3 regions of the Colwellia sp. BRX9-1 genome follow, and region 2 is predicted to be linked to each of the others. Evidence: predicted binding sites of a transcription regulator. Region 2 holds the regulator's gene; each other region holds the start of a gene.
The links. Region 2 encodes NrdR, which represses ribonucleotide reductase genes. Its sites were predicted from a motif close to AAACACNANATNTNGTGTTT; they were not measured.
Positions count from the first base shown of each region.

Region 1: nrdA (class 1a ribonucleoside-diphosphate reductase subunit alpha) is a predicted target of NrdR. The motif match lies at 1,468-1,487, and genes of this name have one in related genera.
Region 3: H4J76_RS04905 (adenosylcobalamin-dependent ribonucleoside-diphosphate reductase) is a predicted target of NrdR. The motif match lies at 4,133-4,152, and genes of this name have one in related genera.

Region 1 covers NZ_JACGVM010000014.1:74,723-82,369, reverse strand. The annotation lists gene H4J76_RS13530 (LysR family transcriptional regulator) at 138-1,049, shown strand; gene nrdA (class 1a ribonucleoside-diphosphate reductase subunit alpha) at 1,627-3,900, shown strand; gene nrdB (class Ia ribonucleoside-diphosphate reductase subunit beta) at 4,035-5,165, shown strand; gene yfaE (class I ribonucleotide reductase maintenance protein YfaE) at 5,248-5,559, shown strand; gene H4J76_RS13510 (diguanylate cyclase) at 5,670-6,983, opposite strand; gene H4J76_RS13505 (response regulator) at 7,005-7,647, opposite strand, start outside.
Region 2 covers NZ_JACGVM010000004.1:212,378-220,024, forward strand. The annotation lists gene H4J76_RS06475 (hypothetical protein) at 1-100, shown strand, start outside; gene H4J76_RS06480 (TonB-dependent siderophore receptor) at 283-2,274, shown strand; gene ribBA (bifunctional 3,4-dihydroxy-2-butanone-4-phosphate synthase/GTP cyclohydrolase II) at 2,345-3,454, opposite strand; gene H4J76_RS06490 (riboflavin synthase) at 3,537-4,202, opposite strand; gene ribD (bifunctional diaminohydroxyphosphoribosylaminopyrimidine deaminase/5-amino-6-(5-phosphoribosylamino)uracil reductase RibD) at 4,258-5,394, opposite strand; gene nrdR (transcriptional regulator NrdR) at 5,395-5,850, opposite strand; gene glyA (serine hydroxymethyltransferase) at 6,080-7,336, opposite strand; gene H4J76_RS06510 (hypothetical protein) at 7,643-7,647, opposite strand, start outside.
Region 3 covers NZ_JACGVM010000003.1:119,228-126,874, forward strand. The annotation lists gene rpsI (30S ribosomal protein S9) at 131-523, opposite strand; gene rplM (50S ribosomal protein L13) at 527-955, opposite strand; gene H4J76_RS04900 (NrdJb) at 1,211-1,879, opposite strand; gene H4J76_RS04905 (adenosylcobalamin-dependent ribonucleoside-diphosphate reductase) at 1,913-4,069, opposite strand; gene zapE (cell division protein ZapE) at 4,275-5,390, opposite strand; gene H4J76_RS04915 (YhcB family protein) at 5,567-6,022, shown strand; gene H4J76_RS04920 (Do family serine endopeptidase) at 6,114-7,469, shown strand; gene H4J76_RS04925 (trypsin-like peptidase domain-containing protein) at 7,596-7,647, shown strand, end outside.

The sequences.
Region 1 (7,647 bases), on a different contig from region 2:
GTTTATTCAATGTAGCTAGTATATGCCTAAGAACAAAAATGAACAATGCAGATAAAACTGACATCATTGTATCAATAATTGATACAATGATTAGCAAAGTAAATGATTAACTGGTTATTACCTCAATAGGTGCTGTTATGGATATCTCATTTGAACAACTCAAAAGTATGGTTGTATTCGCTCAAGTCATTGAACAAGGTAGCTTAAGTGCAGCCGCTAAACATTTAGGACTATCAAGAGCAGTAGTAAGTTATCATTTGAAGAAGCTTGAAGCGCAGCTCGAGGTAAAGTTACTTAATCGTTCAACACGTGCGATTAACCTGACCGAAGCGGGTCAAGCCTATTATGAACGCTGTCGAGTTATTGCTGAGCAAGCCAGTGCCGCTAATCAGCAAATTGAAAATTTCAAAAATGAACCTATCGGCTTACTTAAAATAACGTGCCCGGTAAATGTTGGTTTGCAGACCGTTGTGCCGGCGCTGAACGAATTTAAAAAAATTTACCCCAAAATAGCACTCGATGTGATGTTAACTGATGAGGTCGTTAATATTATGAAAGAAGGTATCGATTTAGCGATTCGCGGTGCCCCCTTACCTGACTCTGGTTTACAAGCAACTAAACTGGCGACGCTACAAACATGCCTTTGTGGCGCACCTGAATATTTTCTGCAATTTGGCCGCCCCACTAAACCGGCTGATTTAAGCGACCACCAATGGGTTATTTATAAATTAACCTCTGGAGTGTTAACCTTGACTAAGGGCAGTCGTTCGTTCAGTGTCACCACAAAAGGCAGTATTAGTACCAATAATGCCGCCGCACGTACTGCCTTTGTTGAAGCAGGACATGGTCTGGGCCGTATTCCTATTTACGATGCTTGGCCAAAAATAAAAGCAGGCACTTTAGAAACAGTGCTAGATGATTATGCTTTTAGCGACATTAATGTCTTTGGTGTATTCCCGCCTGGTACAGCCAATTCCAAAAAGCTGCGCTTATTACTTAACTTCTTAAAAGAGTATTTCACCAGCCAAAGTATAATAAAAAAGCAATAACCCCACTTATTAATGTATATATTTTTGTGTGGACCAACCGCTCTTATGATCTACTAATAACTAGCGGATAAACTTTATACAAGTTGTCATCGTAACGCTTAACCTAAACAGTCTATATCAGCATTATTGTTCATTTAGTGCCCTTCCTGCTTAAAAAAAAGCAACGTGTTGTTTTTATTAGAAATTAAGTTTTAGCTGACAAAAACAACCAATAAACGGGTAATTTTATTTAAAAATAAATTACCCACAAAAATTAATTAAAATAAACGTTGCGTTTTTGTAATATCAAAAATAAAAAGCACTACTAAGTTAGTCGTTACTAACTGAACTTTTACTCTAAAGAAAGTTATTAAAAACTATGCTTTTTATCACTTGCAAAAACAGCCAAACCTCATTATCTTGTGATCAGTTTTTAGAAAACCCCTATATATAGTGTATTTGTTGTTCAGATGTTTTTTTGTGCTAATTTACATTTTAGGGAAATATAATACTGATAAGTGTTCACTTAACGTTTTCTTTAGTTGACAACGTTAGGTAAATAAAGCGACCAGCATAATTAATAAATGACAGGCTCTTCATGACTAATAATCTTTTTGTAAGTAAGCGTAACGGCAAAAAAGAACTCATCGATTTAGAAAAAATTCATCAAGTTATCACTTGGGCTGCTGAAGGCCTTGATAACGTTTCGGTGTCACAAGTTGAGTTGAAATCTCATATTCAATTCTACGACGGTATCAAGACTGCTGACATTCATGAAACTATCATTAAAGCCGCCGCTGATCTTATTTCAGAAGAGACACCTGATTATCAGTATTTATCAGCACGTTTGGCTATTTTTCATCTACGTAAAAAAGCCTACGGCCAATTTGAGCCGCCTAAATTATTTACCCATGTTGTTAGTATGGTAGAAAATGGTAAATATGATGAACATCTTCTAGCTGATTACAGCGAAGCAGAGTTTGAACAAATGGAAAAATTTCTTGTTCATCCTCGCGATTTAGACTTTAGTTACGCCGCAGTCAAACAATTAGAAGGTAAATACCTTGTCCAAAACCGGGTAACGGGTGAAATTTACGAAAGTGCTCAGTTTTTATATATCTTAGTGGCCGCTTGTTTATTTGCTAAATATCCTGTTGAAACACGTTTAAAATATGTTGAAGGTTTTTATCACGCGATTTCAACCTTCAAAATATCGTTACCTACACCTATTATGGCAGGGGTACGTACGCCTACTCGTCAATTTTCATCTTGTGTATTAATTGAATGTGGTGACAGTTTAGACTCAATAAACGCGGCTTCTAGCTCTATTGTTAAATATGTTTCACAACGAGCAGGCATTGGCATCAATGCTGGCCGTATTCGCGCTTTAGGTAGTTCGATACGTAATGGTGAAGCCTTTCATACCGGTTGTATTCCGTTTTTCAAGCATTTTCAAACGGCTGTTAAAAGTTGTTCACAAGGGGGAGTTCGAGGCGGCGCAGCTACGTTATTCTACCCACTTTGGCATTTAGAAGTTGAAAGCTTACTGGTCCTTAAAAATAACCGAGGTGTTGAAGAAAATCGTGTCCGTCATTTAGATTATGGCGTGCAATTCAATAAGCTTATGTACACACGCTTAATCAAAGGAGAGTCTATTACTCTCTTTAGCCCGAGCGATGTTCCTGGCCTTTATGATGCTTTTTTTGAAGACCAAGAGAAATTTGAAGCCTTGTATGTAAAATATGAAGCTGATGATTCAATTCGTAAAAAATGCATTAAAGCTATTGAGTTATTCACCTTATTTGCTCAAGAGCGTGCCAGCACAGGTCGAATTTATTTACAGAATGTTGATCACTGTAATACGCACAGCCCATTCGATCCGAAACAAGCACCAATACGCCAAAGTAATTTGTGTTTAGAGATTGCGCTACCGACACAACCAATGAATGATATTAATGATCCAAATGGCGAAATTGCCCTTTGTACTTTGTCAGCCTTTAACTTAGGCGCAATAGAAAGCTTAGATGAATTAGAAGGTTTATCAGACCTTGCAGTTCGAGCGCTTGATAGTTTACTTGATTATCAAAACTACCCGATGCCAGCTGCTTACAATGCCACTATAGGCAGAAGAACATTAGGTATAGGCGTAATAAACTATGCTTATTACTTAGCTAAAAACGGCGTGTATTATTCAAATGGCAGTGCTAACAATTTAACTCACCGTACCTTTGAAGCCATTCAATTTAATTTATTGAAAGCATCAAATGAATTAGCAAAAGAAAAAGGCGCTTGTCCTAAATTTAATGAGACACGTTTATCACAAGGTATTTTACCGATTGATACTTATAAAAAGACCATTGACGACATTACCGGTGAACCCCTTCATCTTGACTGGGAAACTTTGCGAGAGAGTATCAAGACACATGGCGTAAGAAATTCAACGGTTTCCGCGTTAATGCCATCTGAAACTTCATCACAAATTTCAAATGCTACAAATGGAATTGAACCACCAAGAGGTTTAATCAGTATAAAGGCTAGTAAAGATGGTGTTTTAAAACAGGTTGTACCTGAATATCAAAGATTAAAGGGTAACTATGAGTTACTTTGGAATATTCCAAATAACGAAGGTTACTTGCAGCTAGTGGGTATCATGCAGAAGTTTATTGACCAAACCATCTCTGCAAATACTAACTACGACCCTGCACGCTTTGAAGGCGGAAAAGTACCGGTGAAGCAAATCTTAAAGGATATTTTAACCGCTTATAAATTAGGCGTTAAAACCATGTATTACCATAACACCCGTGATGGTGCGTCTGAGAATATGCTCGGATTAGAAGAAGAAGACTGTGAAGGCGGCGCATGTAAAATTTAATTGTGCGCACAAAAAAAAGCTTCATTGTTTTTTAACAATGGAGCTTTCAGCATAATCAGTCATACCTATAATTTTTAAAAACAAAATTTCGATAACAGGCTGTGACTTTCATGCGTGTTATCAAGGAGTAATAGATGTCCTACACCACGTTTAATCAAGTTCCTAATAATGCGCTACTCGAGCCAATGTTTTTAGGTAACAGTGTCAATGTCTCACGATATGACCAACAACGTTTTATCGCCTTTGAAAAACTTATTGAAAAACAGTTATCGTTTTTTTGGCGTCCTGAAGAAATTGATGTATCAAAAGACAGATCTGATTGGCAAAGTTTAACGCCTTCAGAAAAGCATATTTTCATTTCCAACCTAAAATATCAAACTTTGCTTGATTCTATGGCAGCACGCTCGGTGAATGCGATGTTTTTACCGCTGGTTTCATTACCAGAAGTAGAAACTTGGATAGAAACCTGGGCTTTCAGTGAAACCATTCATTCTCGCTCTTACACGCATATTTTGAGAAACTTGTTTTCAGATCCAAGTGAAATATTTGACGACATCGTTGTTAACCCAGCTATTTTAAAGCGTGCATCCAGTATTTCTAAATACTTTGATGCCGTGATCATCACCACACAACTACTCCAGTCACAAGGTGACGGTACCTATGAAGTCGATGGTGAAATGATTGAAGTATCAACTCGCAAGCTTAAAGAGCGCTTATACTTGGCTGTTTGTTCGGTCAACGCTTTAGAAGCCATTCGCTTTTATGTCAGCTTTGCCTGTTCATTTGCTTTTGCCGAGCGTGAGTTATTAGAAGGTAACGCAAAAATTATTAAGCTTATTGCTCGAGATGAAGCTTTGCATTTAACCGGTACTCAACATATTTTAAATAACTGGTTATCCGGTAGAGATGATCCTGAAATGAAAATCATTTCTCAAGAAATGAAAGAGCAAGGATTACAGATATTTCTTGATGTTGTTGAACAAGAAAAAGAATGGGCTCAGTACCTATTCAAAGACGGTTCAATGATTGGCTTGAATGCGGCAATATTAAATCAATATATTGAGTACATTAGTAATCAACGCTTAACGGCTATTGGTTTTGATGCACCCTTTGATATAAAAAGTAACCCATTACCATGGATGAATGCTTACTTAGTATCAGACAATGTTCAGGTCGCTCCACAAGAAACAGAGATATCGAGTTACTTAGTTGGTCAAGTCGACTCTTCTGTATCAAGTGATGATTTTGATGGCTTTGACCTTTAATGGTTTTAACCTCCAGATAAAGAAGCGATTATCATGCTTTCTTATCACATCATTAGCACATTTTGCGTTTAAGCCTTTTTAAATGAAAAGTGCTAATGATATGGCTATGTGCCCGCAAAAATTGTCTGAAAGTAAGAAAGCTCATCGTATTTTTGTCGATAATAAAACCATTACCTTTCAAGCCAACGATAAAAGTTTACTAGAGTGTTTAGAAAAGGCTAATGTGGAAGTGCATTATCATTGTCGTGACGGTTTTTGTGGGGCGTGTCGAGTAACCTTAGTTGAAGGCGAAATTAGCTACCCTCAAGGAGAGCCACTCGCTTTTATTGGCGATGGAGAAGTGCTCTCTTGCTGTTGTGTGCCAAAGAGTGACATCAAACTTATCGTTGAATAACTTAATACTAGCATTATTAACGGGTCTTTAAAGATTGGAGAATCAACGTGTATAGATGTTGAGCGACAAATATACCCGTCACTCATCATCAACATCTATTAGTCTTATATTTATAATTGCGCGCTTAACCTAACTTCTATACCGCCTAAAACCTTAGTTAACTCTGCGGCAACCGGTTGATACAATTGTTGATAACGCGCAGTATCTTCGACACTTACCGCTTCATCTAGCGCTTTAGTCAATTCAAACAGTTGCATAGCTCCTACTGAGCAAGAAACACCTTTTAAGGTATGTACTAAGTGTTTACAAGCAGTTTGATCATCAGTACTGATCGCTTGTTGAATCTTTTCACTGTCTTTTGAATGGTCTTCATAAAACATCACCAGTATTTCAGCAAAAAGATCTTCATCTCCAAGCACATTACCAATACCTATTTCAGCATCAATACCTGGATATTCGTCTTCACTGGTCACCGGTAACTCATCGATAATACCCTCAGCGGCAACCGTATTTGATTCTTGATGCACCTTCACTTTATTTCTACCACTGTGCTTTGCTTCATATAGGCTAAGATCCGCTTCTTTTAATAAGCCTTCTAAGTTCATCTCATCGCCCTTGCCTAATGATAAGCCAATACTGACTGTTACAGACACCTTTTCATCATTAGTATCATCAATATATATTTTACTATGTTCTACTCTTTCTCTTAAGCGTTCGCAGGCAACAAGCGCATTCTCTGCAGAGGTATTTGCCATACATATCGCAAATTCTTCGCCACCAACTCGACCAATAATATCATTATCTCGAAAACAATCGCAGATGATATCAGCAAATTCAACTAGGACTTTATCACCGGTATCATGACCATAATTATCGTTAACCGCTTTAAAAAAATCTATATCGAGCATTGCCACAGCAAGTGGTTTATTAGTGCGTTTTGCTTGGCTAATCGCTTTACCCGCTAAGTCTTCAAAAGCGCCTCTGTTACGAATACCGGTTAAGAAGTCTGTATTAGCTAGAGACTCTAGCTCTAAAGTTTTCTCTAAAAGCCGCAGCGAGGTTCGTATTCTAGCCAATAACACTTTCGGAATATAAGGTTTAGTTACGTAGTCATCTGCGCCAAATTCTAGAGCAGCAACAATTTGATCTTCATCATCTGAAGCCGATAACATAATGACCGGCGTATTGAAAATAATAGGATGATTTTTTAATTTGTGTAACATCTCTAAGCCTGAGATACCCGGCATATACATATCTAATAAAATGAGGTCTATCGCTTGCTCTTCTAAAACCTCTAAGGCTTTTTCTCCAGATTCGGCGGTAAACACATTATAACCTTCTTCACCTAAATCAAACTCTAATAGCATGAGCGTGTCTTTAGCGTCATCAACAGCGAGAATGTTATATTTTTTCTTTGTATTCATAGTTTATTCCCATTGGAAGGCTTATTCGTCATCTTTAGCTGTTAGGTGTTTTTGTAAGATATTAATTAACAAATCATATTCCCTTGATAAATCATTTTGAAGCGATAACAATTCAACGCTATTTTTTATTCTAGCCGATTGTTCAATTTGTCGCGTTAATTTTCCAAGATTAATGCCACCTAAATTTTTTGACGAACCACTAACTTTATGTGCTAAAGCTATAATATCATCAAATAATTTATTTTCCATAGCGATAGCTAACTCATTTTTAAGCGCAGGCATATCCTCAATAAATAAACTGATAAGCTGTTTACTTAATTTGTCATTATTTCTAATACGCTTTAAAAAACCTGTTTTATCCCAAATGATATCTTCATTTGTCTTTGAATGACTACTTTTGGAGTTATCACCATGGCTAGTCTGGGTTAGGGGCTCTACAATCTCGTTACTGTTATCATCAGACACGGTTTCAAAGCTATCTAGCCCAACCCATGCCGATATTTTTTTAAGTAAAATATCGGTATCTACCGGTTTAGTCGCGTAATCACTCATGCCTGCCGCTAAACATTTTTCTTTATCACCTTTCATCGCATTGGCAGTCATGGCAATAATTGGAATGTTACGATGAACAACACCAGCCTTTCCTGCCCTTATTGCTTTTGTT
Region 2 (7,647 bases):
TAAAAATGACTGGCTTTCAGTTACCTTTGCGATTGATAGTCTTAAAATAGAACAGGCAATGTTACTAAATTTAGGCTTTAATCTCTACTATCGCTTCTAAAACTAGCCAGTGGCTAAAGCCATATAACTTTTAGCTTACTTTGAAAATACAGCTAAATTTAGCCTTTAATCTCGACTTTCACTTCTAAAGTTAGCCGGTGGCTGAAGTGATGTCGCTTTTCGCTTGCATTGCACGGGAGAACCAACTAATTTAATGACAAAACTATTAATTTTTTAATTTATATGAAAATTTTCGTTTGGATTATTAGCTGTCTTTTCATTGTTACCCTTAATAGTAGTTTTGCTGCTGTCGTTGAAAAAGACATCTTTGATCTCAGCATAAAAGAACTAATGCAAGTACGTATTAGTTTAGCGACAAAAACTGAAGAAACTGTTCTAACAGTACCTTCAACAATCACGGTCTTTGAACGCACTGATATTGAATCATTAGGGGTGAAAAATGCCTATGATGTGATGAATTTTGTTCCTGGCTTTCAAATGACTCGTGGTGATTGGGTGGGAGCAGTCCCGAAAGAACATGCACGTGGCGTTTATTTAGACAATGGTTATATTCTTGTTATGCTCAATGGCGAACGACTTAATGAAGTTTCCTTTGGTAAAGCTTCCGTTTATACCCCCCATATTCCCATTGATATTATTGAACGTATTGAAGTTATTCGAGGTCCTGGCTCAGCGCTTTATGGCAGCAATGCTTTTTTAGGTGTGTTAAATATAATTACTCAACAATCAGTTAAGCAGCTTAAAGTAAGTATAGGTGAAAAAGGTTATAAGCAACTTTCCTCTAGCTGGCAAAAGTCGCTCTCTAAAAACTTACGTTTACACAGTAATATTTCGATTGAGAAGTCTAATGGCCATCAATATACCTCACCATTGAATCGCCAAGTTAAAGACCCCTATAGTAATACCTATTTAGAACTCGGTGCACACTATAAAAATAATAAACTTAACATCCGCTACAGCGAAAATGAACTCGATGAATTTATTAATCTTGGTGGCTATTCTGTCGATAATATCCACACCAGTGAAAGCTTTTCAATATCGGGTAAAAGTAAGATATGGCACAATGACAAGCATCAGCTAGAGATTAAGGCGTCTTATAGCCTCTTTGAAATCAAGTCTGCTGGGATGGCCTTAGCAGAAGAGTCTGGCCTTATCGAAAATGATTTTTTGGTGGGGCCCTTTTGGCGCACTCAATCAAGCGATGTAAACCTAGATCACAGTTGGATAGTTAATCCACGTATTCATCTCAATTCTGGGGTTGAATATCGCCGCGCTAATCAATTTCAATCGGGTAACGCCGTCACTTACTATGATTATCAGCAAGAGCGGATTATCGTTAGTGATGAAAATTATCTCGACAAAATTGTCGCTATCGCTGTGATGCCTGAAACAAAAGCGTTAAACCAAGCCCAAGCAATGCATGGAATTTACAGTCAACTCAAGTGGCAAGTCGCCAATAATATTAGTTTATTTTTAGGGGCTAGGTATGACAATGTGATAGATATTGATCATAAACTGTCACCGCGTGCCGCAGCCGTTTGGCAAGCCAATAAAAACCATAGCTTAAAACTGCAATATGGTGAGTCATTTCGTACTCCGGTAAACAACGAACTTTATTCAAATGACAGTGTGACTAACGGCAACCCTAATTTATCCTCAGAGTTTGTCAAAACAACAGAGCTCGTTTGGATATATCAACATAATGATTTTTCCAGTGAACTGGTCTTTTTTCATAATGATTTACGAGACTTTATAAATAAGGTTCCTGACGATGGCGACGCACAATTTACTTTTGTTAACCATGTTGATATGGAAATTAGTGGTTTAGAAAGCAGTGCCAGTGTTGAATTAACGCCAAAATTACGTTTTTCAGTCAATTACACCCATCTCTTTGATGACCCCATTAACGAGAGTTTTAAACACTTTGGTAGCGCCAATTTAAGCTATAAGTCAGGACAATGGAAATTCAATGTTAATGGTATTTGGCGAGATGAAGTAACACTACCTCCAATTAATGATGTCCGTTTTATACAAAAACAGTATTTTTTAATTTCAGGTAAAGTCACTTATGAGCTTGATAAAAAACAGCAACTTTCATTCATTGCGCAAAATTTACTGGATAAAGATTATGTTGTCTTCGACCCAAGAGTATTTAACGGTGAAGTACCAGGAAAAGGCAGAGAAATATCAGTGAGTTATCGCTATCAATTTTAACGCAATCACAAGCTTAAATGTTCATCTATAAAAATATTTCTATAGATGAACAAACTCGGACTAACGTTAATTATTCCGCTATATATTCAACAACTTCAAGACCAAATCCTGATAACGAATGATACTTAGTTTGTGAACTTAACAAGCGCATCTTACTAACACCTAAGTTAGAAAGGATTTGTGAGCCTACGCCAACGTTACGAGAGCCAACATGACGCTTTATTTCATTAACAACTTCACCCGCATCAATTTTTGCATACTTTTCAACTTGAGAAATTAACTCCGCAGTAGATTCATGCTTACCTAAAAGTACTAAAACACCGCCTTCTTTGGCAATTTTTTCTAAAGCATTAGCCATTGGCCATTGAGCAACACTCTCACGTTGGCTAAATAATAAATCTCTAAAGGTATTTTCTAGATGAACACGAACTAGTGTTGGTTCGTCAGCTTTAATCTCACCTTTAGTTAGGGCAAAGTGCGCCTGTCCATCAATGGTGTCTTTAAATACTGTTAAATCGAATTCTCCAAAGGCTGTTGGTAACTTACATTGAGAGACACGTTCAATAGTGGTCTCATTAGCATTTCTATATTCAATTAAGTCGGCAATGGTGCCCATCTTTAAATCATGCTTTTCAGCAATAATTTCTAAGTCTGGGCGGCGCGCCATAGTACCGTCTTCATTGAGTATTTCAACAATAACGGCGGCAGGCTCTAAACCCGCTAAACGCGCTAAATCGGTTCCAGCTTCCGTATGGCCTGCGCGATTTAATACACCTCCATCTTTGGCTATTAATGGAAAAATATGCCCCGGCTGAACAATACTTAAATGATTAGCATCTTTGGCAACAGCAGCTAATACAGTCGTTGCACGATCGCCAGCAGAAATCCCGGTAGTTACTCCTTGAGCGGCCTCAATTGACACCGTAAAATTAGTGCTAAATTGAGCGTCATTTTTTTCAACCATCAAAGGTAACTTGAGCTGCTGGCATTTTTCAACCGTCATCGGCATACAAATTAAACCACGACCGTGAGTCGCCATAAAATTAATGGCTTCGGGGGTTACTTTTTCAGCAGCCATAATGAAGTCACCTTCATTTTCTCTGTCTTCATCGTCCATCAAAATGACCATTTTACCTTGAGCAATATCGTCAATAATTTCTTGTGGGGTATTTAAATTCATGATCATCTCTTTTATTTAATTTTTTTTCATAATTTTGAGGAATACAATAGTGCGCTTGATATACAGACGCCACCTTGTTTGTTTACTTCATAAAACCGTTACGTGCTAATAGTTCATGAGTCACACCAGAACTATGGTGCTCGGCCGTGCTAGCGGCTTTTTTTGTTAATAGCCTTTCGATATAACGGGCGATTAAGTCAACTTCTAAATTGACTTTAGTGCCCGCTTTATATTGAGCAATAATGGTTTGCGCGTTAGTGTGAGGAACGATCGTTAGACGAAATTTATCATCGGTGACACTGTTAACTGTTAAGCTCGTGCCGTCAATTGTGATAGAGCCTTTTTCGGCAATGTATGGCGCTAAATCACTTGGCATTTCAAGCCAGTATTCTAGGCTATTACCATTATGTTCAATCGAGGTTATTGCAACCACAGCGTCGACATGGCCAGACACCATATGTCCGCCAAAACGAGTGGTGGGTAACATGGCTTTTTCTAAATTAACAGCCTGCCCTGTTTGATAATCAACAAAGCCAGTACGCTGTAAGGTTTCATTAGAAACATCGGCACTATAAGTTGATGAGTCAAAAGCGACAACGGTTAAACAAATGCCATTGGTCGCTATTGAATCACCTAATTTAACATCACTCATATCTAATAAACCGGTGGAAATAACAATTCTTGCACCCTGTCCAGTAATGTTTATCGCTTGAATGCTACCAACTGCTTCAATTATTCCTGTGAACATAATCACTCTTTAAGTCATTTTTAGGTCAAGTAAAACTCAACACCATACTAAAATTTTACGGTAAAAGTTTAGCAATAATACGGATATCTTTGCCGATCATACGTAAATCAATTATATTTAGTTCTTTTGCTTGGCTCAAGCTTTCAATGCTTGTCATATTCACTAAGCTTTTACTGTCTGCACCCATCAATTTAGGGGCTTGATATAAAATCAATTCATCGACTAAATTTTTTTCAATAAAAGCACCCGCTAATCGAGCACCTGACTCAATGAGTACATCATTTAAATTTAGCTTAGCTAAATATTGAAGTAATGCATGTAAGTCAATCTGTTGTTCATTAGCTAATGTATTGACTACAGGTAAAACCACCTGCCTTACAAAATGAGGCCATTGATGAATGTTTTCAATGGTACGACGAATTAAAATTATTGGGCTGTGCTCATTAAATAAAGCTAAGTTAGGCGTTAAGCGATTTTTTGTATCTATAATCACTCTTATCGGTTGCCTAACGTCTTCCTTTTGATAACTAGCTTTTAATTCTCCTAGCTCAGACCAACGTACCGTCATTTTTGCATTATCGGTTAATATACTGTCAGCACCACTGATAATCGCACAACTTTGTGCACGTAAACGCTGGACATCTTGTCGAGCTTGAGGGGAAGTAATCCATTTACTTTCACCATTTTTCATCGCGGTTTTTCCATCTAAACTCGCCGCTAATTTACAACGGACGTAGGGCAAACCTGTGGTCATTTGTTTGATAAAACCAACATTTAAATCTTCAGCCGCTTGTCTTAACAAACCGTGTTGCGAAGATATTTCCGCTTGTGCTAACATTTTCAAACCATTACCAGCAACTTTAGGATTTGGATCAACCATCGCCGCTATGACATGTTTAATACCGGCAAGAATAAGTCCTTTAGCACAGGGCGGCGTTAACCCATAATGACTACAAGGCTCAAGTGTTACATAAGCGGTTGCACCTTGCGCATTTTTACCCGCCATTGCTAACGCGTTAACTTCAGCATGACCTTCACCCGCTTTTTGATGAAAACCTTCTCCGACAATTTCACCATCTTTTACCAAAACACAACCAACGCGCGGATTAGGCGAGGTGGTAAAATGTCCTTGTTTGGCAAGCATTATAGCCCGTTGCATAAAACGGTAATCTTCGGCTGAAAATTCTTTCATCTATTTTTCATTACCTAAGCGCGCAATTTCTTCACTAAATTCGCGAATATCTTCAAAAGAGCGATAAACCGAGGCAAAACGCACATAAGCGACTTTATCTAATTCTTTTAATTGTTCCATGATGATATTACCAAGCAACTCACTCGATACTTCTCGCTCACCAGTGGCACGTAGTTTTGATTTGACTTTATTAATCGATAGTTCGACTTGCTCGACACTCACCGGACGTTTTTCGAGTGCTCGCACTAAACCATTACGCATTTTATCTTCATTGAAAGGCTCACGTGAACCATCATTTTTAATAATACGTGGCATAACTAACTCAGCAGTTTCAAAGGTAGTGTAGCGCTCATGACAGGCTAGACATTCGCGGCGACGGCGAACTTGATGACCGTCAGAGACCAAGCGAGAGTCAATGACTTTGGTATCTAAGGCTCTACAAAAAGGACAATACATGGAAAGCTCCAAAAAAGGTTATACCAATCCCAATAAGTATATTTTTATCTTAATGGACTCGGTACTTTCGACACATAGCTCTGTTTAATTGACAGAAACAATAATGGCCGCTAATGCGGCCATTTTAGTCTAATTAAGCTATTGTTACATTAACTTATTTATAGCTTTTCCCATTAGACTTTAAGCGCCACAGCTATATCGCTTAAGACACTAAAGTCGTTAGCTTAATTTACGCGTATACAGGGAAGCGTGAACAAAGTTCTTTAACACTGGCTTTAACATCAGTAACCGTCTGTTCATTGTTGATATCGTCTAAAATATCACAAATCCAACCCGTTAATGCTTGAGTTTCAACAACACCAAAACCACGACGCGTAATAGCCGGAGTACCTAAACGTAAACCAGAAGTTACAAACGGAGAACGTGGGTCGTTAGGTACTGAGTTTTTATTTACCGTAATATGGGCACGGCCTAATGCAGCATCAGCATCTTTACCTGTAATATCTTTATCAATTAAGTCAAGTAACAACAAGTGGTTTTCAGTGCCGTTAGAAACAACTTTGTAACCGCGTTCCTGAAGAACAGCAACCATAGCTTTAGCATTGTCTAAAACATTCTGTTGATAAACTTTAAACTCAGGTTCTAATGCTTCTTTAAATGCAACCGCTTTAGCTGCAATAATGTGCATTAATGGGCCACCTTGGCCACCTGGGAAAACAGCAGAGTTTAATTTTTTATAGATAGCTTCATCATCACAACCCGAAATAATTAAACCGCCACGAGGACCGGCTAATGTTTTATGAGTAGTTGTAGTAACAACATGCGCATGTGGCACTGGGTTTGGATATAAACCGGCGGCAATTAAACCAGCAACATGAGCCATATCAACGAAAAAGTATGCGCCAACACCGTCTGCGATTTTACGCATACGTGCCCAATCAACAACACCAGAGAAAGCAGAAAAACCACCAATGATCATTTCTGGTTTATGTTCTTGTGCTAAACGTTCCATTTCTTCGTAATCTATGTCACCTGTTTCTGGGTGAAGACCGTATTGAAATGCTTCGTAAGACTTGCCAGAAAAACTAACATGAGAACCATGCGTTAAATGACCACCGTGAGCTAAACTCATTCCTAACACTTTACCACCTGGAGTAACAAGCGCTTGAAAAACTGCAGCATTAGCTTGAGAACCAGCATGAGGTTGCACGTTCGCGTAAGTTGCGCCAAATAATTCTTTTGCACGGTCTATGGCTAATTGCTCAGCGATATCTACGAATTCACAACCACCGTAGTAACGTTTGCCTGGGTAACCTTCAGCATATTTATTAGTTAATTGAGAACCTTGTGCTTCAAGAACACGCGGGCTACAGTAATTTTCTGAAGCAATAAGTTCGATGTGCTCTTCTTGGCGAACTTTCTCATTGCTCATCGCTTGATAAAGTTCCGGGTCAAAATCAGCAATATTCATATCACGTGTAAACATGGTTTTTCCTCAATTATTCAGCCTTAGCTGTTACAGACAATTGTCTAATGGATAGCAAAATTTATGCGGCGTATATTGCCTGAAATCAGCTCAGTTGTACACGGATAAAGGTACAAGCTTTAGCTCATTTAGTAATCTAATATGCCAAGAGTGTTGCTGTTATTATCGATAAAAACTTTTACAGCTTTGATCAACGTTAACAGTAAATAGAATATAACGAAGAAAAAAAGCAATAACAAGAAATTTAAAACAGAAATAAAGCAGAAAAACAAAATATAATCTATCTTATTAAGAAATAACCAATATTTATT
Region 3 (7,647 bases), on a different contig from region 2:
TTATCGCCTAAGGTCGCTTTTATAATAAACAGCCCACGAAGTTACCTTACTGCGGATGCTCATTTTTCTAAATGACAGATATAAAAAAACCGACATAAAGTCGGTTTTTTGAAAACGTATAAGGTAAATATTAACGTTTTGAAAATTGTGGCTTTTTACGAGCCTTGTGTAAACCAACTTTCTTACGTTCAACTTTACGAGCATCACGAGTTACGAAACCAGCTACACGTAGAGAACCACGTAAAGTTTCATCGAACTCCATTAATGCACGAGTAATACCGTGACGAATTGCGCCAGCTTGACCAGAAATACCACCACCAACAACAGTGATGTTAAAGTCAAACTTTTCTAACATTTCAACTAATTCTAATGGTTGACGAACAACCATACGAGCCGTTTCACGACCAAAGTATACAGAAATGTCACGCTTGTTAATTGTAATTGCACCGTTACCAGCTTTCATGAACACACGAGCAGTTGAGCTCTTGCGACGACCAGTACCGTAATATTGATTATCAGCCATTGCTTAAAGCTCCAAAAGTTGTGGTTGTTGTGCAGTATGCTTATGTTCAGTGCCCGCGTAAACTTTAAGCTTACGGAACATTTCACGACCTAAAGGACCTTTAGGTAACATACCTTTAACTGCGAATTCTAAAACACGCTCTGGAGCTTTTTCAATTAGTTTTTCAAAACTAATTTGCTTAAGACCGCCTGGGAATTCTGTATGCGAGTAGTAAATTTTACCTTTCGCTTTATTACCAGTTACTTTCACTTTCTCAGCGTTAATAACAACGATGTAATCGCCAGTATCTACGTGAGGAGTATATTCTGCTTTATGCTTGCCGCGTAAACGGGTTGCAATTTCAGTAGCGATACGTCCTAAAGTCTTATCTTCGGCGTCCACTAAGAACCATTCGCGTTGTACGCTTTCTGGTTTTGCTACAAAAGTTTTCATTAAAAAACCCAATATTTATTATGTTACTTTAAATGATGAATGCTAAGAATTAGCATCACCGGTTAAAAAGACCACGCTCTACCCCTTCGAGTATCGAGTCCATCGCCACTACTTTTCACAAAAGTCAAAAACAGTAGGCATTTGTAACGCAGGGAGCGCGGATTATACAGAAGTTATCTACTAAGATCACCTATAAATCACAATCAATTGCACTTTTTTTAAACTTTTATCACGAATACAATCGCTAGCTAGTAACTAACCACATTTTGAATCGCCGCAATTTAAGCAAGTAGCGCAATTGTCTAATGAGATTACCGACTTTTGATAACATTTTACACATTGGCTTGCTGTGGTTGGAAAAGCTAATAGCTCACTTCCCTCTTTAGCTTTTATTGTTTGGCGCTTTTCCTCAATGTAGGCTTGTTGGTGGTTATCTCTTTCACTTTTTGGCAACATATCTAATGCCTTTAAATGTGTTTCAATAACATGGCCAATATCAGCGACCACCGATGGCATAAATATACCTGTGCCTCTTTGGTAATAGCCACCTTTGGGGTCAAATACTGCTTTTAGCTCTTCGACTAAAAAGGTGCAGTCACCTCCCTTGCGAAATACCGCTGAAATAACCCGTGTTAGCGCCACTACCCAAGAATAAAACTCCATATTTTTTGAATTGACAAAAATTTCGAAAGGACGGCGAGTTTCTTGGTCACTTTCTTGATTGAGCAAAATATCATTAATAGTAATATAAAGAGCATGGTCTGATACTGGCGGTTTTATTTTATAAGTAGAACCAATTAACATTTCAGGACGTTTTGTACTTTCGGTGAGTTTATCCGCGATGCCTTTTATTTTTTCTTTAACAGGCAGCTGATCAGCAACTAACACCTTAACCGCAGTGATCGCTTGATTAATTTCTCTCATTATTAGTTTCCTCGTTATTTTTTGCCAGGGCTTTTAGAGCTTACCGTAGTAACCTTCTTTTAAAGCGTCATGAAGATTTGCAGCCGTATGCGTTTCGCCGTCGTAAACCACCTCTTCATTACCTTTCGCTAAAATCTCAGTGCCATCGGCTAAGGTAAACTGATACGTTACATTAGCGAGTTCTTCGTCTTTTACTAATACGCCTTGATGGACTTCTGGGTTAAAACGAAAAGTCGTACAGCCTTTCAAGCCCTGGTCGTATGCATACAAATAGATATCTTTGAAGTTTTCATAATCGATATCAGTTGGAACATTAATTGTTTTTGAAATAGACGAGTCTATCCAGTATTGTGCCGCAGACTGAATATCAACATGTTCTTTAGGAGCGATGGCATCGGCAGATACAAAATAGTTAGGCAGCTTTTTATTGTCATCTTCGCTATATGCCAAAGCATCTTTATTGATAAAATGACGATATGCCAGCAGTTCATAACTTGAAACAGCGACGGATTCTTTTGATTTCTTACCTTGACGAATAATATTGCGGTGATATTCATGTGCAAAGCTTGGTTCAATACCATTAGATACATTATTACCTAGACTGAGCGCTAAAGTGCCTGTGGGTGCTATTGAAGAATGATGTGTAAAACGGGCGCCAACCTCAGCTAACGCTTCGACAAGTTCAGGATTTTCTTCAGCGATACGCTGCATATAACGACTGTATTTTGCGTGCAGAACTGAACCTTTGATTTTATCCGCCACTTTTATGCCGTCTTTTATCATTTCGGGGCGTTTTACTAGCATTTGCTGAGTTACCACGAACGTTTGTGCAAGTATCGGCGCAGGGCCTTTTTCTTTTGCTAAATTTAACGCTTCTTGCCACCCCGTTATCGCTAAAACTTTTGATACTTTGTCAGTAAAAGCCAGGGCTTCAGGACTATTATAAGGTATTTTTAATAATGTCAGAGCTGAGCCTAATCCTAAGTACCCCATACCATGACGGCGCTTACTTTGAATTTCTTGCTGTTGTTCAGGCAGTGGTAAGCCATTAATTTCTACTACGTTGTCGAGCATGCGGGTAAAAACTTTAATAACTTCGCGGTATTTATCCCAATTAAATTTCGCACTAGAAGTGAAAGGTTGCTCAACAAATTTAACTAAATTTACTGAACCCAGCAGACAAGCACCGTTGGGTGGTAATATTTGTTCGCCGCAGGGATTACTTGCACGTAGTTTTTCACAAAACCAGTTGTTATTCATTTCGTTAGCATGGTCAATGAGTAAAAAACCTGGTTCAGCATAGTTAAATGTATTGCTCATTATCATATCCCACAGCCTAACAGCTGGTATCGAGCTATAAATTTTACAGGCGATTTTACCTTCATGATTCAATACATAATTATGTTTTTTAATATAAGCGTTATCAAAATAATTCTCTTTGAAGAGTATTTTATCCCGATCGGTGATAGCGATATCATCGGCAAGTAACTCTTGGTGAGAAATAGGAAAATTGAGTAACCAGTCTTGTTGATTTTTTACAGCAGCAATAAATTCATCACTGATCAGTAGTGATAAATTAAATTGCCGTAACCGACCATCCTCGCGCTTCGCTAAAATAAAACGTTTAACATCAGGGTGAGAGATATCAAAAACCCCCATTTGCGCACCACGCCGCCCGCCGGCAGAACTAATGGTAAAACACATTTTATCGAAGATATCCATGAACGACAGTGGACCTGAAGTTGTGGCACCGGCGCCAGCAACAAAGGCACCACTGGGTCTTAAAGTTGAGAATTCATAACCAATACCACACCCCGCCTTTAACGTTAGGCCTGCTTGGTGCACCGCAGTTAATATACCCGTCATTGAATCGTCGATAGTGCCTGAAACCGTGCAGTTTATTGTTGATGTGGCGGGCTTAAATTTTTCGGCACCTGCATTTGATATTATTCGTCCCGCAGGATAGGCGCCACACTCCATCGCCCAAACAAATTTCTCGTACCACTTTTTCTTATCTTTATTTTCTATATCCGCGAGCGCTAAGGCAACTCGATGAAATGTTTCTGAAATAGTATTCTCTTGCGGGTGGCCATGTTTGTCTTTTAAGCGGTATTTTTTATCCCAAATATCAACTGAAGCGTCTTGTAATTTAATACTTGTCGCTAAGCCTGGTGAAAAAGCGTTTGTCATCAGCATTCCTTTATCATTTTATTTTTGGTGTATATTACCTATAAAAATAAATGACAAAAGCCAAAGCACTACATATTGCGATCAAGATCAATAAATAACACAACATATAGCTAGTTAGCGTAATAACGCTAAAATTGGCATAAAAAAATGCCGATCGTTAAATCGGCATTTTTATAATTATCTTTAAGTAAGTTTTACTATCTCACTAAGGTAAGTGCTTACTTGCTAAATAATCATGTGACTGCATTTCTTGTAAACGACTTAAACAACGTTTGAACTCAAATTCCAAACCACCGTGGCTGTATAAATTTTCCATTTCGACTTCAGCAGAAATAATTAATTTTACATTACGTTCATAAAATTCATCAACCAAGGCAATAAATCGACGGGCCGCATCTTCACGATCGACACTCATTTGTTTAACATTTGCTAATAATACCGTGTGATACAAACGACTTATCTCCATATAGTCAGTTTGACTACGTGCGGATTCACACAACACCGAAAAGTCAAAGTGCACAATACCGTCTGACTCTTCAATCGCCGATAATGAGCGATTATTTATTTTAACGTCAACATCTTTCTTACCTGGTTTGACCGACAATTGAATAAAATATTGCGCCAGGTTTTCACTTGCCTCTGCATCAAGTGGAGCATGGTAAATCTCGGCTTGCTCTAGGGTTCGCAAACGGTAATCAATACCGCTATCGACATTTACCACATCACAATGTTTATTGATGAGTTTAATGGCTGGTAAAAAACGTTCGCGTTGCAAACCATTTCGGTACAGACCGTCAGGTATAATATTTGACGTTGCCACTAAAGTAACATTATGTGCAAATAATTCTTCAAACAAAGCGCCAAGGATCATTGCATCGGTAATGTCGGAAACAAAAAACTCATCAAAACAAATAATGCAGGTTTCATCAGCAAAACGTTTGGCAATTATTTTCAATGGGTCAGCTTGCCCGGTTAATGTTTTTAATTCTTGATGAACACGGTGCATAAAGCGATGAAAGTGAACACGCATTTTATTTTCAAAAGGCAAACAATCATAAAATGTATCAACTAAATAAGTTTTCCCTCGACCAACGCCACCCCAAAAATAAAGTCCTTGTATGGTTTTGGTTTCAGATGAGGCAACAATGCGCTTCCAGCGATTAAGCACCTTCTTAAATCCTTCAACGGGTAAGGGTTTATTTTGAAGATCTTCATAGAGACGCTGTAAGTTTTTTACCGCATTTTCCTGCGCATCGTCATGTAAAAAATCATCACGAGTTAAATCTTCATTATACTTATCTAGAGGTGAAAGCTTGATCATTTATTGGCCACTTATATTTTGTTTCACAAAGTCTTTACAGGACTAATGAAATATTTTCTTGAAATTAACAAATTCGCAATCATATTCATTAGGTAAGCGCGAACAGAAGCGCTATTATACAAAATAAGTTCCCATATTTTTACTAATTTTATTGAATATAACGAGGGTTTGACACTATGGATATAGTTTTAGCAATTTTTCTTTTATTAGTTGGTGCGGCAATAGGTTTTGTTGCTAGTCGTTTTTTATCTGCATCAGTCCAAGACAACCAGAAACTTAGTGAACGCGTTAGTAATAGTGAAGCCGCTTTAGCGCAATATAAACTCGATGTTGCAGAACATTTAGATGATTCAACAATACTTTTGGACAAAATGAATAGCACTTGCCAAACAGCCATGTTGCAAATGGAAAAAAGTACGCAGTTATTAAAACAAGCAACACCTTCAGACGTTGATGGCATGCCTTTTTTCTCAAAAGAAACACAAGAACAACTTGCACAAACCGTATCATTACGTCACAGCCGAGCCGAACGTAAGAGTGAAGAAACAAGCACAGAACCACCACTTGACTACTCAGGTCAAGCGAGTGGACTTTTTGCCGACAAGAAACAAAGTGTTACAAATGTAGGCTAATGTTCTTTGGAACTAACGCACACAGCATAGGTCTTTAGTTAAGTATAAAATTACATTAATCATTTATGTTTATAAGAAGGTTGTCTCTTTTATGAAAAAACTGTCTGTTTTAGCAACAAGTATTCTTCTTTCCGGCTCTATTGCCGTGGCAAGTTTGCCCGTCCAAGCCAATTTACCTTTTTCCGTTAGTGGTCAACAGTTGCCAAGTTTAGCGCCGATGCTAGAGAAGGTTACTCCGGGTGTCGTGCTAATTTCGGTTACTGGTACCCACGAAGATAAATCTAAAGTACCAGATGCTTTAAAGTTTTTCTTTGGTAATCCTCAACAAAACCAAGCAAGAAAACGTGAATTTCGAGGTTTAGGCTCAGGGGTCATTATTGATGCTGCACAAGGCTACATAGTCACTAATAATCATGTCATCAATGAAGCTGATGAAATTCAAATAACGTTAAAAGACGGTCGTCAAATCACCGCCAAGAGAATTGGCTCCGATGCCAGTAGTGATATCGCTTTACTACAAATAGACGCTGAAGATTTAATTGAAGTAAAATTAGCTGACTCAGATGATATACGAGTTGGAGATTTTGCTGTTGCCATTGGTAGCCCTTTTGGTTTGGGGCAAACCGTCACTTCAGGTATTATAAGTGCTTTAGGACGTAGCGGATTAAACGCGCAGAATTACGAAGACTTTATTCAAACTGATGCTGCTATCAACAGCGGTAATTCAGGTGGTGCACTCATTAACTTACACGGTAAACTTGTTGGCATTAATACGGCGATATTAGGCCCTAATGGTGGCAATGTGGGTATTGGCTTTGCCATACCCAGTAATATGGTCGATAACATTGTTAGACAATTGATTGAGTTCGGCGAAGTTCGCCGTGGTGTACTTGGCGTGTTAGGCCGAAGTGTCAATGGTGAAATCGCCAAGGCACTAGAACTCGAGTCGAGCCAAGGTGGCTTTATCGAGCAAGTCGTTGCTGATTCTGCTGCTGCCGATGCCGGCATTGAGTCTGGTGATGTTATTACCAAAGTGAACGGAAAAGTGGTAAAAACGTTTGCCGCCATTCGAGGAAAGATTGGCTCAATTGGCGCAGGCAAGTCTGTTGAATTAACGGTCATCAAAAAAGACGGCTCAGAAAAGACTTATGACGTTACGCTTAAAAAACAAGAAACAGCAAAAGTAGAGGCCGCAAGCATTCACAGAATGTTAGATGGCGCTGAGCTTGAAAATAGTACGAATGATCAAGGTATTGATATTAAGTCAGTCGAAGAAGAAAGTCCCGCCGCCGCTATTGGTTTACAAAGAGGTGACGTGATCAGCGGAATAAACCGCACGCGTATAAAGTCTATAGGTGAATTACGCAGTTACTTAAATGATAACAAAGGGGTTTTTGCGCTCAATATTGTCAGGGGTAATAGCACATTATTTTTAATGATCCGCTAACACCGCAAGGGTGATAATGGACTTATCTAAAGGCTCTTTATGAGCCTTTTTTATTTTTCAAACTATAAGATTAAAGCAGACCTATGCTATGCTAGCGATATTAAACACTCATCATAAAAATTAATTTTGAACATAATAAACCTAATAAAATACATTGTTCGTCCAGCCAGTTATGGCG